DNA from 2 places in the Streptomyces sp. NPDC002276 genome. Region 1 is predicted to be linked to the other one. Evidence: predicted binding sites of a transcription regulator. Region 1 holds the regulator's gene; the other holds the start of a gene.

Region 1 (7,273 bases):
GCAAGGACAAGATGGCCCTCCAGCGTCTCCGCGAGGCTGCCGAGAAGGCCAAGATCGAGCTGTCCAGCTCCACCGAGACCTCGATCAACCTGCCCTACATCACGGCGTCCGCCGAGGGCCCGCTGCACCTGGACGAGAAGCTCACCCGCGCCCAGTTCCAGCAGCTGACGGCCGACCTGCTGGAGCGCTGCAAGACGCCGTTCCACAACGTCATCAAGGACGCCGGCATCTCCATCAACGAGATCGACCACGTCGTCCTCGTCGGTGGCTCCACCCGGATGCCCGCCGTCGCGGAGATCGTGCGCGAGCTGACCGGCGGCAAGGACGCCAACAAGGGCGTCAACCCGGACGAGGTCGTCGCCATCGGCGCGTCCCTCCAGGCCGGTGTCCTCAAGGGCGAGGTCAAGGACGTCCTGCTCCTCGACGTCACCCCGCTGTCCCTCGGTATCGAGACCAAGGGAGGGATCATGACCAAGCTCATCGAGCGCAACACCACGATCCCGACCAAGCGGTCCGAGATCTTCACCACCGCCGAGGACAACCAGCCCTCCGTGCAGATCCAGGTCTACCAGGGCGAGCGCGAGATCGCGGCGTACAACAAGAAGCTCGGAATGTTCGAGCTGACCGGTCTGCCGCCGGCCCCGCGCGGTGTCCCGCAGATCGAGGTCTCCTTCGACATCGACGCCAACGGCATCATGCACGTCACGGCCAAGGACCTCGGCACCGGCAAGGAGCAGAAGATGACCGTCACCGGCGGCTCCTCGCTGCCGAAGGACGAGGTCGACCGCATGCGCCAGGAGGCCGAGCAGTACGCGGACGAGGACCACCGCCGCCGCGAGGCCGCCGAGTCCCGCAACCAGGGCGAGCAGCTCGTCTACCAGACGGAGAAGTTCCTCAAGGACAACGAGGACAAGGTTCCCGCCGACGTCAAGACCGAGGTCGAGGCCGCCGTCGAGGAGCTGAAGGCCACGCTGAAGGGCGAGGACACCGCCGAGATCCGCACCGCCACCGAGAAGGTCGCCGCGGTCTCGCAGAAGGTCGGCCAGGCCATGTACGCCGACGCCCAGGCCGCGCAGGCCGCGGGCGGCGACGCCCCGGGCGCGGAGGCTCCCCGGGCGGACGACGACGTGGTGGACGCCGAGATCGTGGACGACGAGCGCAAGGACGGTGCCGCGTGACGGAGGAGACCCCGGGCTTCGACGAGAAGCCCGACGTCCCCTCCGGCGCCACCCCCGACGACGCCGAGCCGCAGGCCGCCTCCCCCTCCGGTAGTGGGGAGGGGGAGGCCCCGGCAGGGGACGCAAGTGCTCAGATCGCCGGTCTGACGGCCCAGCTGGACCAGGTGCGCAAGGCGCTCGACGAGCGCACCGCGGACCTCCAGCGGCTCCAGGCCGAGTTCCAGAACTACCGCCGCCGCGTCGAGCGCGACCGGATCGCGGTCAAGGAGATCGCCGTGGCGAACCTCCTGACCGAGCTGATGCCCACGCTCGACAACATCAACCGAGCGCGGGAACACGGCGAACTCGTCGGCGGTTTCAAGTCGGTGGCGGAGTCGCTGGAGACCGCCGCGGCGAAGATGGGACTTCAGCAGTTCGGCAAGGAGGGCGAGCCCTTCGACCCGACGATCCACGAGGCCCTCATGCACTCGTACGCGCCGGACGTCACCGAGACGACCTGCGTGGCGATCCTTCAGCCCGGGTATCGCATCGGCGAGCGCACCATCCGCCCCGCGCGGGTGGCCGTGGCCGAGCCGCAGCCCGGCGCGCAGGCGGCCAAGGACGAGTCCGAGGCCGGCGACGAGAAGGACAACGGCCCTGAAGAGGGCTGACGCAGCCGACGCATCGAGCGGACCGAAGGAGGGACGTCGAGGATGAGCACCAAGGACTTCATCGAGAAGGACTACTACAAGGTCCTCGGCGTCCCCAAGGACGCCACCGAGGCCGAGATCAAGAAGGCGTACCGGAAGCTCGCCCGCGAGTTCCACCCGGACGCCAACAAGGGCAACGCCAAGGCCGAGGAGCGTTTCAAGGAGATCTCCGAGGCCCACGACATCCTCGGTGACCCCAAGAAACGCAAGGAGTACGACGACGCCCGCTCGCTCTTCGGCAACGGCGGCTACCGCCCGGGGCCGGGCGGCGCGGGCGGCGGCAACTTCAACTTCGACCTGGGCGACCTCTTCGGAGGCGGCGCCCAGGGCGGCGGCACCGGTGCCCCCGGCGGCTTCGGCGGCGGGATCGGGGACGTGTTCGGCGGTCTGTTCAACCGGGGCGGCGCGGGCACGACCCGTACCCAGCCCAGGCGCGGCCAGGACATCGAGTCCGAGGTCACGCTCAGCTTCACGGAGGCCATCGAAGGGGCCACGGTCCCGCTGCGGATGTCCTCGCAGCAGCCCTGCAAGGCCTGTTCGGGCACCGGTGACAAGAACGGCACACCGCGCGTGTGCCCGACCTGCGTCGGCACCGGCCAGGTCGCGCGCGGCTCCGGCGGCGGCTTCTCGCTGACGGACCCGTGCCCGGACTGCAAGGGCCGGGGCCTGATCGCCGAGCACCCGTGCGCCGAGTGCAAGGGCAGCGGGCGCGCCAAGTCGTCGCGGACCATGCAGGTCCGTATCCCCGCGGGGGTCACGGACGGCCAGCGCATCCGGCTGCGCGGCAAGGGCGCTCCGGGTGAACGGGGCGGTCCCGCGGGCGATTTGTACGTCATGGTGCATGTCGACACGCACCCCGTGTTCGGCCGCAAGGAGGACAACCTCACGGTGACGGTCCCGGTGACGTTCGCCGAGGCGGCGCTGGGCGGCGAGGTCAGGGTGCCCACCCTGGGCGGACCCCCGGTGACGCTGAAGCTGCCGCCGGGCACCCCCAACGGCCGGACCATGCGGGCCCGCGGCAAGGGCGCCTTCCGCAAGGACGGCACCCGGGGAGACCTCCTTGTGACCGTCGAGGTGAGTGTCCCCAAGGACGTCACGGGGAATGCTCGTGACGCGCTTGAGGCGTACAGAGAGGCGACCGCGGACGAAGACCCGCGGGCGGAGCTGTTCCAGGCCGCGAAGGGAGCATGAGAGCCATGGATGGGATCGGCCGTCGACGCAACCCGTACGAGCTGACCGAGGAGACCCCGGTCTACGTCATCTCGGTGGCGGCCCAGCTCTCCGGCCTGCACCCGCAGACGCTGCGCCAGTACGACCGTCTCGGCCTGGTCTCCCCGGACCGTACGGCCGGGCGTGGCCGGCGCTACTCGGCCCGTGACATCGAACTGCTGCGCACCGTCCAGCAGTTGTCGCAGACCGAGGGCATCAACCTGGCCGGCATCAAGCGCATCATCGAGCTGGAGAACCAGGTCGTGGCGCTCCAGCAGCGTGTCGCCGAACTCCAGGCGGCGGTCGACGGAGCGGCGGCGGCGATCCAGCAGCGCGAGGCCGCCGTGCACGCCTCCTACCGCCGGGACCTGGTCCCGTACCAGGAGGTCCAGCAGACCAGCGCGCTGGTGGTGTGGCGGCCGAAGCGTCAGTCCTCGGACTGACGCTGACGCGCCGACAACGGTGAAGGGGCCCGGAGAGCGAATCTCCGGGCCCCTTCGGCATGTCAGAGCCAGTAGTCCCAGACGCCGTACGCCGTCGACGTCGTCATGACCTCCGCGCCGGTGGCGTCCAGGCGGACGACGCGGTAGTAGTACAGGCCGAGCGTGTCCTCGTGGACCGTCTTGTCCATGAAGAACACGGCGTCGTACATGGTGCCCCCGGCGAGGGTGAGGTAGGCGGCCGACGCCGGGTCCCAGCGTTCCACGCGGTAGCTCGCGAAGCGGCCGCAGTCACCGAGGCCGGAGCTTGCGGAGCAGCCGACGTACAGCTCCGGGTACTGGTCCTCCTGGACCTCGGTCCCGGTCCAGCCGGGCGGCCGGGTGTCGGGCAGGGTGACGGAGAGTTCGGCGGGGTGGAAGGCCTCGGGGCCGGCGTACCAGGGAATCAAGGGGGAGCCGTCCGTGGCGGCCACCTTGTAGGTGTGCGCGGCGCCGTCGGGGACCGTCGGGCAGAGGATCTCGGTGTCGGTCAGGGAGGTGCCCGTCCAGCAGTTCTCCTTCCACTCCGTCTCGCCGGTCTCCGGGTCCGTGACGCCCTGCCACACCTTGTAGGCCGTGACGTCGTCGTCGGCCGGCGGTGTCCAGGTCAGGCGTACCCCGAGCGGGATCTGCTCGGCGGCCAGGTTCTCGACCGGGGCCGGGCGCTCGGTGTCCGGCGTGGTCTCGGTGGCGACCGGACCGGGCTGTGACTCATGGCCGTACGGGTCGATCGTCACGACCGTGTAGTCGTACGTCGTCCCGGAGGCACCGGAGACGTCCCAGCAGACGCCGTTGATCTGCCGGTCGCCGGCGTAGTCGGGGGCGTCGCCGGTGTTCCAGGTCCAGTACGTCTTCGGATCCGTCAGCGGCAGGTCCCGCGAGTCGTTGGGCTTGCAGCCGGTCACCTGGGTGCTCTCGCCGGTCGCCCGGTCGGTACGGGTGATCCGGTAGGTGAGCAGCGGTTCGCCCTCGCCGAAGGTCCAGGGGTCGGCGCTGCTCCACTCGATCATCACGCCCTCGTCGAACCGGCCGGCGGTGGTCGCGAACGCGGGGATCGCCTCCGTCCGGTCCGTCATCGTCAGCGGGATCTCCGCCGGGGCGGCGGCGTTGCCCTTGGCGTCCACCGAGCGCACCGCGTAGCGGTAGGTGTCGGCGACCGCGGCCAGTTGGCGCGGTGCGAGGTCGGTCTCCTTCGTGGTGCCCTCGGCGGGCAGCGCGTCGAGCCAGCCACCGGTCGCCGGGTCGAGCTGGAGGACCTGGTAGGCGGCGGCTCCCGCGACCGGGGACCAGACCAGGTGCGGGACGCCCGAGCGGTACTCGACCCGGACGTCGGTGACCGGTGCCGGTGGGGTCAGGTCCGAGGTGGTGAATTTGGTGGGCGCGGAGTACGCGGACCAGTTCCCGGCGGCGTCCCGGGCCCGGCCCCGGTAGGTGACGGCGCTTCCGTCGGAGGGGTAGGTGGTGTCGCAGATCGCGCCCTTGGTTCCGGTGTGGACGGTGATCCACTTGGCGGTCGCGGTGTCGAGGCGCTGCATCTCGTACCAGGCGATGTCGGCCTGGTTCGCGGCCGTGGTGACGAGCTGCGGGGCCGCGTAGGGCGCGAGGTCCGGGCAGGAGTCCCATTCGACGAATGGGGCGGCGGGCGGGGTCCGGTCCACGGTGGTGGCGGCCGTGTCGGCGCCGCCCGCCGACTGGTTGCCCGCCTTGTCGTAGGCGCGGAGTTCGTAGTAGTACGTGGCGCCGGTCGGGGGCGGGGTGTCGGTGTACGAGACGGAGGTGGTCGTCTTCAGGGGCTGGGTGCCGAACGCGGTGCCCTTGAGGCGCCGGTAGACCCGGTACCCGGCGAGGTCCATCTCCCGGTTCTTCGACCAGGTGAGTTTCGCCTTGTTGCCCGCGGAGTCGTAGGAGACCGCCGTGCCCGTCGGGGCGAGCGGCCTGACCTTGTCGACGGTCGCCGAGGTCCGGGGCGCGTACGTGAACTTCACGGCCGCCTTGCCGGTCCAGTTGACGTAGTCGACGCGGAGGGTGTGCCGGCCGGACGGGACGGTGACGTGGACCGTCTTCTTCGCCGTCGTCGAGACGTTCTTCCACACGTCGATCCTGCGGGTGCCGTCGAGGTAGACGCGGATGCCGTCCTGGGCGGTGGCGGTGAGGGAGAAGGGGCCTCCGGAGCCGAAGTCGCGGGTCACCGACCAGCGGACGGCGAAGTTGTCCTTCGGGAGGCCGGTGGCGGGGGCGCCGGTCCAGGTCTGGTCGACGGCGTTGTCGCAGTCCGTCCGCTTCGGGGTGCCCTTGAAGGTGGTGTTCGCGAAGAACTGCCGTTTGTAGACCGGGGAATCGCAGGTCGTGGCGGCCGAGGCGCTCGCGGTCGCGCCGGCGAGCAGGCCGCCCGCGACGGAGAGGGCGACGGCGGTGGCCGTCGCGGGTCGAGCTCGGTTCATGCGTCTCCCAGTCGGATCGGACACGGCGACAGATGGCCGTTGACGATCACGACTCGCGAGGAACGGACTTGGTTGTGCTGATCTTTGCCCGTTCATGAACTCCCGTTGAGTGGAGGGTCGGTAAAGAGCGTTTGGATGGGATTCCGCAACGTCTCCACATACCAAACGGAACGTGGTGTTGCCATCTCGTTAAGTAGTTCCGCTTGACGCCGGTGGCCGCAGCCGCGTTGGCTTTTCAGTCACCTGGGTTGCAATGCTGCGCCCACGTCCGGACGGCACCAGAAGTGAGCTCACCAATGCGTCGTATCGCCATATCCGTGGCCGCGTCCTCGCTGGCCCTGCCCCTGGCCGCCTGTGGCGTGCTCAACTCGTCGGGGAGCAGCTCGGACGCCACCCCGGCCAAGGGCAACGACATCACGGTGGGCGTCCTGATGCCGGAGAAGACGAACACGCGGTACGCGGAGTTCGACTTCCCGATCATCAAGTCGACGGTCAGCGAACTGACCGACAAGAAGGGCAAGGCCGAGTACCAGAACGCGGGCGGTGTCGCGAGCGTCCAGGACAAGCAGATGCAGAAGATGATCGACCAGAAGGTCGACATCATCATCCTCGACTCCGTCGACTCGCACCTCATCCTGCCCATGGTGAAGAAGGCCAAGGCCGCCGGCATCCCCGTCATCGCCTATGACCGCCTCGCCGAGGGGCCGATCGACGCGTACGTCTCCTTCGACGGCGAACTCGTCGGCGAGGTGCAGGGCCGCTCCCTGGTCGAGGCGCTGGGCAGCGACGTGGACACCTCCGACAAGGTCGTCATGATCAACGGCTCGCCGACCGACCCCAACGCCGGGGTGTTCAAGACGGGGGCGCTGTCCGAGCTACAGGGCAAGGTGACGGTCGCCGCGAGCTACAACACCAAGGCGTGGGACCCGAAGGTCGCCCAGGAGGAGATGACCGAGGCGATCGGCAAGCTCGGCAAGGACAACATCGCGGCGGTGTACTCCGCCAACGACGCGATGGCCGGCGGCGTCATCGACGCCCTGAAGGCGGCGGGCGTGACGAAGATGCCGCCCATCACCGGCCAGGACGCCGAACTCCCCGCCGTGCAGCGGATCGTGACCGGCGAGCAGTACATGAGCGTCTACAAGCCCTACCCCGACCTGGCGGAGGCCGCCGCGAAGATCGCGGTCGCCAGGGTCCAGGGCAAGGACATCGAGTTCGACGCCCTCACCCGTGACTCGGTGGACAGCCCCACCAACAAGAAGATCCCCTCGCAGCTG
Region 2 (7,273 bases), on a different contig from region 1:
TGGGCCTCCAGCTCGTCGGCCATGACGTTGATCGTCCCGGCCAGGTCGCCCAGTTCGTCGCGGCGGTTCTCGCGTACGCGGCGCGTGTAGTCGCCGCGCGAGATGGACCGGGCGACCGTGTTCATCTCGTCCAGCGGCGCGGTGAGCGAATGGGCCACGAACTGCGTTATCAGCAGTGTGGCGATCATCGAGAAGACCGTGATGAAGCGCAGCTCCGTCGCCGTGCGCATGGCGATCATCATCAGTCCGGTGGTGATGAGCACCGAGATGACGACCAGTGCGCCCAGTTTGGTCTTGATCGAGAACGGGCGTACGCCGCCCCAGGGCTCCCCGGGGCTCCTCCGTGACGTCGGCCCGCCGCTCATGGCGTCGGAGTCTCCAGCGCGTAGCCGACACCGTGCACCGTGCGGATCCGCTCGGCGCCGATCTTCCGGCGCAGCGCCTTGATGTGGCTGTCGACGGTGCGGGTGCCGGAGGCGTCCGCCCAGTCCCACACCTCCGCGAGCAGCTGCTCGCGGGAGAGCACGGCACGAGGGGTGTTCGCCAGGCACACCAGCAGGTCGAACTCGGTGGGCGTGAGATGCACGTCGTCGCTGCGCACCCGTACCCGGCGCTGCGCGTGGTCGATCTCCAGCTCGCCGAGGCGCAGGATGCCCGAGCGCGGGGTGGAGGCGGCCACCACGGCACGCTCGACGCGGCGCAACAGGACGTGCACGCGCGCGGCCAACTCCCGCATGGAGAACGGCTTGGTCATGTAGTCGTCGGCGCCGACCCCGAGCCCGACCAGCATGTCGGTCTCGTCGTCGCGCGCGGTGAGCATCAGCACCGGCACCGGGCGGGCGGCCTGCACCCGGCGGCAGACCTCCAGGCCGTCGAAACCGGGCAGCATGATGTCGAGGATCAGCAGATCGGGCTGCCAGGCCTCGGCGGTGTCGACGGCCGAGGGCCCGTCGCCCGCGGTTTGCACGAGGAATCCCTCGGCGCGCAAACGGGCCGCGATGGCGTCGACGATCGTCGCGTCGTCCTCGACCACGAGCACCCGGCGCTGCGCGCCCGGCGTGGCCGTGGCCGTGCCGTTGTGGGAGGTGTGTGTCTGCTCCATCGCCCGCCCCTGAAGTGTGCTTTCCGGAACCAGTGGGGTGATCCCATGACTGCGCTCGACGCTTGAATGATCCGCGTCAGGCAAGCAGGGTACGGGCAGTCACGGCGCCTTTGCTATCCAGGTCGGACGGCGAGGTGCACGACGTCGGGAACTCCTCGGGCAACGGGGATCTCTTCGGTACGCACCTGCTGGAACCCGGCATTCCATAAGGTTCGCTCAAATTCCGGAGAGGGCTGTGCCGACCACACCGCGAGTACCCCGCCAGGCCTCAACACCCTTGCACAGCTTGCCAGTCCGGCCGGTGAGTAGAGGTTGTCGTTGCTGTCGGTGACGGTCCAGCCGGGCCCGTTGTCGATGTCGAGGCAGAGCGCGTCGAAAGTGGCGCAAGTCTCATTGACGAATGCGACCAGGTCCGTTTTCAGAATGTCGGTCCGCGGGTCGGCGAGAGCGGACGCGGAGAGCGCCGACAGCGGCCCGGAGAGGTGCCATTCGACGATCGCGGGCTCGCGCTCCACGACCGCGATCCGGCCCCAGCGCGGGTCGGCCGCGGCGTGCGCGAGCGAGAACCCCACGCCCAACCCGCCGATCAGCACGTCCGGTTGGGGGCGCCCGTCGAGCGCGGCGTACGCGGCGTCGACCAGCAGCCGCTCCGAGCGCCCGTCGGAAGTGTCCATCAGGAAGCACCCGTTGGCGATGATCTGCAACAACTCCCCGTGCCGGCGCAGCACCACCTCGCCGTAGGGGCCCTCGCGACGGTCCAGGACAACGGGAGTGTCGTACGCGGTGCTCATCCGCGCACGGTACCCGCGGACGCGTGAGAAAGCTTTCGGGTTGCTATGAATCGGCTCTCGCGTGGCGTCGGTCATAGACAGCGGCAGGTGGGACGGCGAAGGGTGGGGTGAAACGGAAGGAGCCCCTCACGGTGGAACGGACCGCGACGGCCGATAGCCAGGCCTCCGCCACGCCCCAGGGCGCTCCTTCGGCCGGGGAGGACTCCTCTCTGCTGGACGCGATGCCGAGACAGCGTGAAGTGGTGGAAACGGCCTGGGGGTTGAGCCGCCCCGCGGTCTCCGTCTCGGCCTCCACCCCTGCGATTCCCCGTGCATCGCGCATGCCGGCCGCGCTGCGCCTCCTCGCCCCCTGGCGGCTGCTGCCCACGCCCACCGGGACGCCGTTCACCTTCGGTTACGCGACGCTGCTCGTCGTCACCTCGCTCATCGCGCGGTACGCCGATCCCACGCTGGTGAGCCAGTTGCACCAGGCCTCCAGCACCGATGTCACCCACCTCCTCCGCGACCCGTTCCTCGTGCTGGTCGCCAGTGCGCTGTGGATCGTCGGCGGGGTGCTGTCGCCGTACGCGTTCCTCTTCCTGCTGGTGCTGACCGCGCTGGAGCGGCGGATCGGCGGGGTGCGGGCCGCCGGGGTGTTCCTGACCGGGCACATCCTGGCCACCCTCGCGACCGAGGGCACGGTGGGGCTGGCCGTGTTGGTGGGACATCTGCCCGACACCTCGCTGCACCGCTTCGACTACGGCATCAGCTTCGGCGTCGCCGCGAGCACGGGAGCGCTGGCCGGTCTGCTCAGGCCGTGGCTCGGGCTGCCGCTGCTCGCCCTCTTCGGCTGGACGCTGATCTCGGACCTGATGGCGTTCACCGACCCCATGACGAACTGGGGCCATCTGATCTCGCTGACGATAGGCGTCGCGACCTGGCCGCTGATACGGCGCTGGCAGCGGGCCGAGCGGTTGGCCCGGTTCGGGCTCGCCCGTGTCGAGGTTGCCCGGCTCTGACTCCCCGCTTCGGGACAACGGCGTCGCGGGGGTGTAGAGATGGTGTGGACAGCCGAACGCGGTCCTGGACGGGGGAGGTCCAAGTGGCGGACACGGGTGCGGAATCGGTCGCGGTACGCCGGATCGAGCGGGCGATCGCGGCAACCGGCCTTGTGGTGGCGGGAGTTGCCGAGGACCAGTGGGCGAACCCCACCCCGTGCGCGGAGTGGGACGCGCGAGCCGTCCTCAACCACACCGTGGGCGGGATGCGCATCTTCGCCGCCGAGCTGAACGGCACCGATCCGGGCGCCGAGCACGAGTCCGACTGGCTGGGCGCGGATCCCCGGGGCGCGTACGCGGAGGCGTCCGAGACCGACCGCGCGGCCTGGAACCGCCCCGGCGCCCTCGACACCACCGTCCACATCTCGCTCGGCGCGCTGCCCGGCCCGATGGCGGCGCTGATCCACTTCACGGAGGTCTGTGTCCACGGCGTGGACCTGGCGGTCGCGACGGGCCAACAGGCCGTGGTGGACGAGGAGTTGTGCGGGGAGCTGCTCGCGGTGATGCACGGCCTCGGTGGCTTCGACGCGTACCGCGTACCGGGCGTCTTCGGCCCCGAGGTCCAGCCCGCGCCCGGCGCGGCCCCGCACGGGCGGTTGCTGGCCTACTTGGGCCGTACGGTCACCTGATCCGGTCGGTACGTCGGAAAGCGTGACGCTTTTGCCGCAGGTGTCACGCTTTCGCGGCTCGCCCCCCGTGTTCGTCCCGGCCCGGGTCGAAGTCGTCCGGACGCTCACGGCGGAGCTCCTCGTACCGCGCCGCCAAGATGTCGGTCGCCTGGTGGACGGTGCACCCCAGGGTTTCGCGGATGGTGGCGATCGCGGCGATGGTCCGGTGCTCCAGGATGTCCCGGTCCACGCTCTCGGGCAGCTGTTCGCCCGGCGGCTGGGGGGTGAGCGTTTCGCGGAGCCCGTTGATGGTCGTGTGCCAGGGGACGCCGTCCGGATCGGCCCAGAGTTCCACGAGTTCGGACGGCTCGGTCAGGACGCGGTCGAGGGCCCGGAGGGCGAGGGCGCGCAGACCGGTGAGGTCGGGGACGGGCTCGTCCGGTCCGAAGTGGGGGTGGGCCGGCTCGCCGCCCGGGCACTGCGCGGCGACCAGGGCCGCCGCCGCGACGGCTTCGTCGCCGATGCCCGCGTCGAGGTAGCCGGCGGTGTCGGCCGCTCGGGCGAGGGTGTCCCGCACGAAGCCCTGACGCGCGTCCGGGGAGGCGTCGTCGAGGTCGCCGCACCAGTCCGCCGCCTTGTCGTTGTCGAAGGGGCCGACATCCCACGTACCCATGTGTATCTCCCGATCCCGATCCTGATCCCGATCCCGGTTGCGATGGTGTCCCGCATCGTGACAGCCGCCACTGACATCGGCTGACATCGGCTGCCGAAGCACCCCGCACTCCCGGGAAGCCTCCGCCCCGATTCCGTGTTGACCTGCACTGAGACAGGTCCGCCACCGCTGATCGCTCACGGCGAACAACAGGTGGGGAACAATCGAAGACTCCCAAGCATTGAGTCGGCATAGCTCAACTTGACTGCCTAAGGGGAGATCATGGCTTCGACGTCCACACCGCTCACCCTGCCCGTGCTGCCGCTCGACGACGAGGTCGTGCTGCCCGGAATGGTGGTTCCGCTGGACCTGAACGACACCGATGTACGCGCCGCCGTGGAGGCCGCCCAGGCCGCCGCGCGGTCCGAGTCCGGAAAGCCCAAGGTCCTGCTGGTGCCACGCATCGAAGGGACTTACGCCAGCACCGGCGTGCTCGGCACCATCGAGCAGGTCGGCCGACTGGCCGACGGCGACCCGGGCGCGCTGATCCGCGGCCGCAGCCGCGTGAAGATCGGCGCCGGGACCACCGGTCCTGGTGCCGCGCTCTGGGTCGAGGGCACCGCGCTCGACGAGAGCCTGCCCGAGCCTTTGCCCGGCTCCGTGACCGAGCTCGTGAAGGAGTACAAGGCGCTGGCCACCGCGTGGCTGCGCAAGCGCGGGGCCTGGCAGGTCGTCGACCGCGTGCAGGCCATTGACGACGTGTCCACGCTTGCCGACAACTCCGGTTACTCACCTTTCCTGACCACCGACCAGAAGATCGAGCTGCTGGAGACCGCCGACCCGGTGGCCCGCCTCAAGCTCGCCACCCAGCACCTGCGCGACCACCTCGCCGAGCAGGACGTCGCCGAGACCATCGCCAAGGACGTGCAGGAAGGCGTCGACAAGCAGCAGCGCGAGTTCCTGCTCCGCCGCCAGCTCGAAGCCGTCCGCAAGGAGCTGCGCGAGCTGAACGGCGACTCGGCCAAGGACGGCGAGGAGTCCGACGACTACCGCGCCCGGGTCGAGGCCGCCGATCTCCCCGAGAAGGTCCGCGAGGCCGCCCTCAAGGAAGTCGACAAGCTGGAGCGCTCCTCCGACCAGTCGCCCGAGGGCTCGTGGATCCGGACATGGCTGGACACCGTTCTCGAACTCCCGTGGAACGAGCGGACCGAGGACGAGTACGACATCCGGGGCGCCAAGGCGATCCTGGACGCCGAGCACGCCGGTCTTGAGGACGTGAAGGCGCGCATCACCGAGTACCTCGCCGTGCGCAAGCGTCGTAGCGAGCGCGGGCTGGGTGTCGTCGGTGGGCGGCGCGGCGGAGCCGTGCTGGCCCTCGTCGGTCCGCCCGGTGTCGGCAAGACCTCGCTCGGCGAGTCCGTCGCGCACGCGATGGGACGGAAGTTCGTGCGGGTCGCGCTCGGCGGTGTGCGGGACGAGGCCGAGATCCGCGGTCACCGGCGTACGTACGTCGGCGCGCTGCCCGGCCGTATCGTCCGCGCCATCAAGGAGGCCGGGTCCATGAACCCGGTGGTCCTGCTCGACGAGATCGACAAGGTGGGGTCCGACTACCGGGGGGACCCGGCCGCCGCACTCCTCGAAGTCCTCGACCCCGCGCAGAACCACACCTTCCGCGACCACTACCTGGAGGTCGAACTCGACCTGAGCGACGTGGTGTTCCTGGCGACGGCCAACGTGCTCGAAGCCATCCCGGAGGCGCTGCTCGACCGGATGGAACTGGTCCGGCTGGACGGCTACACCGAGGACGAGAAGGTCGTCATCGCCCGTGACCACCTGCTCCCGCGCCAGCTGGAGCGGGCCGGACTCAAGGACGACGAGGTCGTCATCGACGAGAGCGCGCTGCGCAAGCTCGCCGGTGAGTACACCCGCGAGGCGGGTGTCCGCACCCTGGAGCGGTCGATCGCCCGGCTGCTGCGCAAGATCGCCGCGCAGAACGAACTGGGCGACCGGGAGCTGCCGTTCACGGTGACCGACGCCGACCTGCGGGGTCTCATCGGGCGGCCGCACCACGTGCCCGAGTCCGCCCAGGACCCGGCCGAGCGCCGCACGGCGGTGCCCGGTGTCGCCACCGGCCTCGCGGTCACCGGCGCGGGCGGTGACGTTCTCTACGTCGAGGCGTCGCTGGCCGACCCGGAGACGGGCGCGGCGGGTCTGACCCTGACCGGTCAGCTCGGTGACGTGATGAAGGAGAGCGCGCAGATCGCCCTGTCGTTCCTGCGCTCGCACGGCGCCGAACTGGAGCTGCCCGTCGCCGACCTGAAGGACCGGGGCGTGCACATCCACTTCCCGGCGGGCTCGGTGCCGAAGGACGGCCCGAGCGCGGGTGTCACGATGACGACGGCCCTCGCGTCGCTGCTCAGCGGCCGGCTGGTCCGTACGGACGTGGCGATGACCGGTGAAGTCTCCCTGACCGGCCGGGTCCTGCCGATCGGCGGGGTGAAGCAGAAGCTGCTCGCCGCGCACCAGGCGGGGGTCACCACGGTGATCATCCCGAAGCGCAACGAGCCCGACCTGGACGACGTCCCGGCCGAGGTCCTGGACAAGCTCGACGTCCACGCGGTGACGGACGTCCGCCAGGTCCTGGAGCTGGCCCTGTCGCCCGCGACGAACGGCGCGACCCCGGAGGTTCCGGTGGCGGCGTGACGGACGCCACCGGTCAGGTGAAGGCCCGGGTCCCTTTTCACGAGGGGCCCGGGCCTTCGTCGTACGTAGGTCCCACCCTGCGAAATACTGGCGAAACTGCGGCGACTTTCACGATCAGGAAAGCGGACGATGAGTGCTGACGTGCACAAGGACGAGGCCAGAAGCGACAGCGGGACGGTCGACGGCGGGGTGGGCGACGGCGGGATCCCCGACCCCGAATACCTGTCCCTGGAGCGCGAGTTGACGTTCCTCTTCCGCCGGGCCCGGGCCAACCAGGGCGAGATGGCCCGTGAGGTCCACCCCGACCTGGAGTCCGCCGCGTACGGCCTGCTGGTCCGGCTGGACGAGTACGGGCGGCAGCGGGCCACCGAACTCGCCGC

What was found. Region 1 encodes HspR, which represses chaperone genes until heat shock. Its sites were predicted from a motif close to TTGAGNNNNNNNNNCTCAA; they were not measured.
Region 2: lon (endopeptidase La) is a predicted target of HspR. The motif match lies at 4,432-4,450, and genes of this name have one in related genera.

What each region holds. Positions count from the first base shown of each region.
Region 1 is NZ_JBSFCQ010000010.1:331,165-338,437, reverse strand. It holds gene dnaK (molecular chaperone DnaK) at 1-1,178, shown strand, start outside; gene grpE (nucleotide exchange factor GrpE) at 1,175-1,828, shown strand; gene dnaJ (molecular chaperone DnaJ) at 1,871-3,058, shown strand; gene ACWIHT_RS26370 (heat shock protein transcriptional repressor HspR) at 3,064-3,519, shown strand; gene ACWIHT_RS26365 (PA14 domain-containing protein) at 3,582-5,996, opposite strand; gene ACWIHT_RS26360 (substrate-binding domain-containing protein) at 6,293-7,273, shown strand, end outside.
Region 2 is NZ_JBSFCQ010000002.1:792,301-799,573, forward strand. It holds gene ACWIHT_RS08790 (sensor histidine kinase) at 1-365, opposite strand, end outside; gene ACWIHT_RS08795 (response regulator transcription factor) at 362-1,102, opposite strand; gene ACWIHT_RS08800 (spermidine synthase) at 1,216-1,893, opposite strand; gene ACWIHT_RS08805 (rhomboid-like protein) at 2,025-2,891, shown strand; gene ACWIHT_RS08810 (TIGR03086 family metal-binding protein) at 2,975-3,559, shown strand; partial or broken gene ACWIHT_RS08815 (DUF4259 domain-containing protein) at 3,801-4,211, opposite strand; gene lon (endopeptidase La) at 4,473-6,893, shown strand; gene ACWIHT_RS08825 (MarR family winged helix-turn-helix transcriptional regulator) at 7,023-7,273, shown strand, end outside.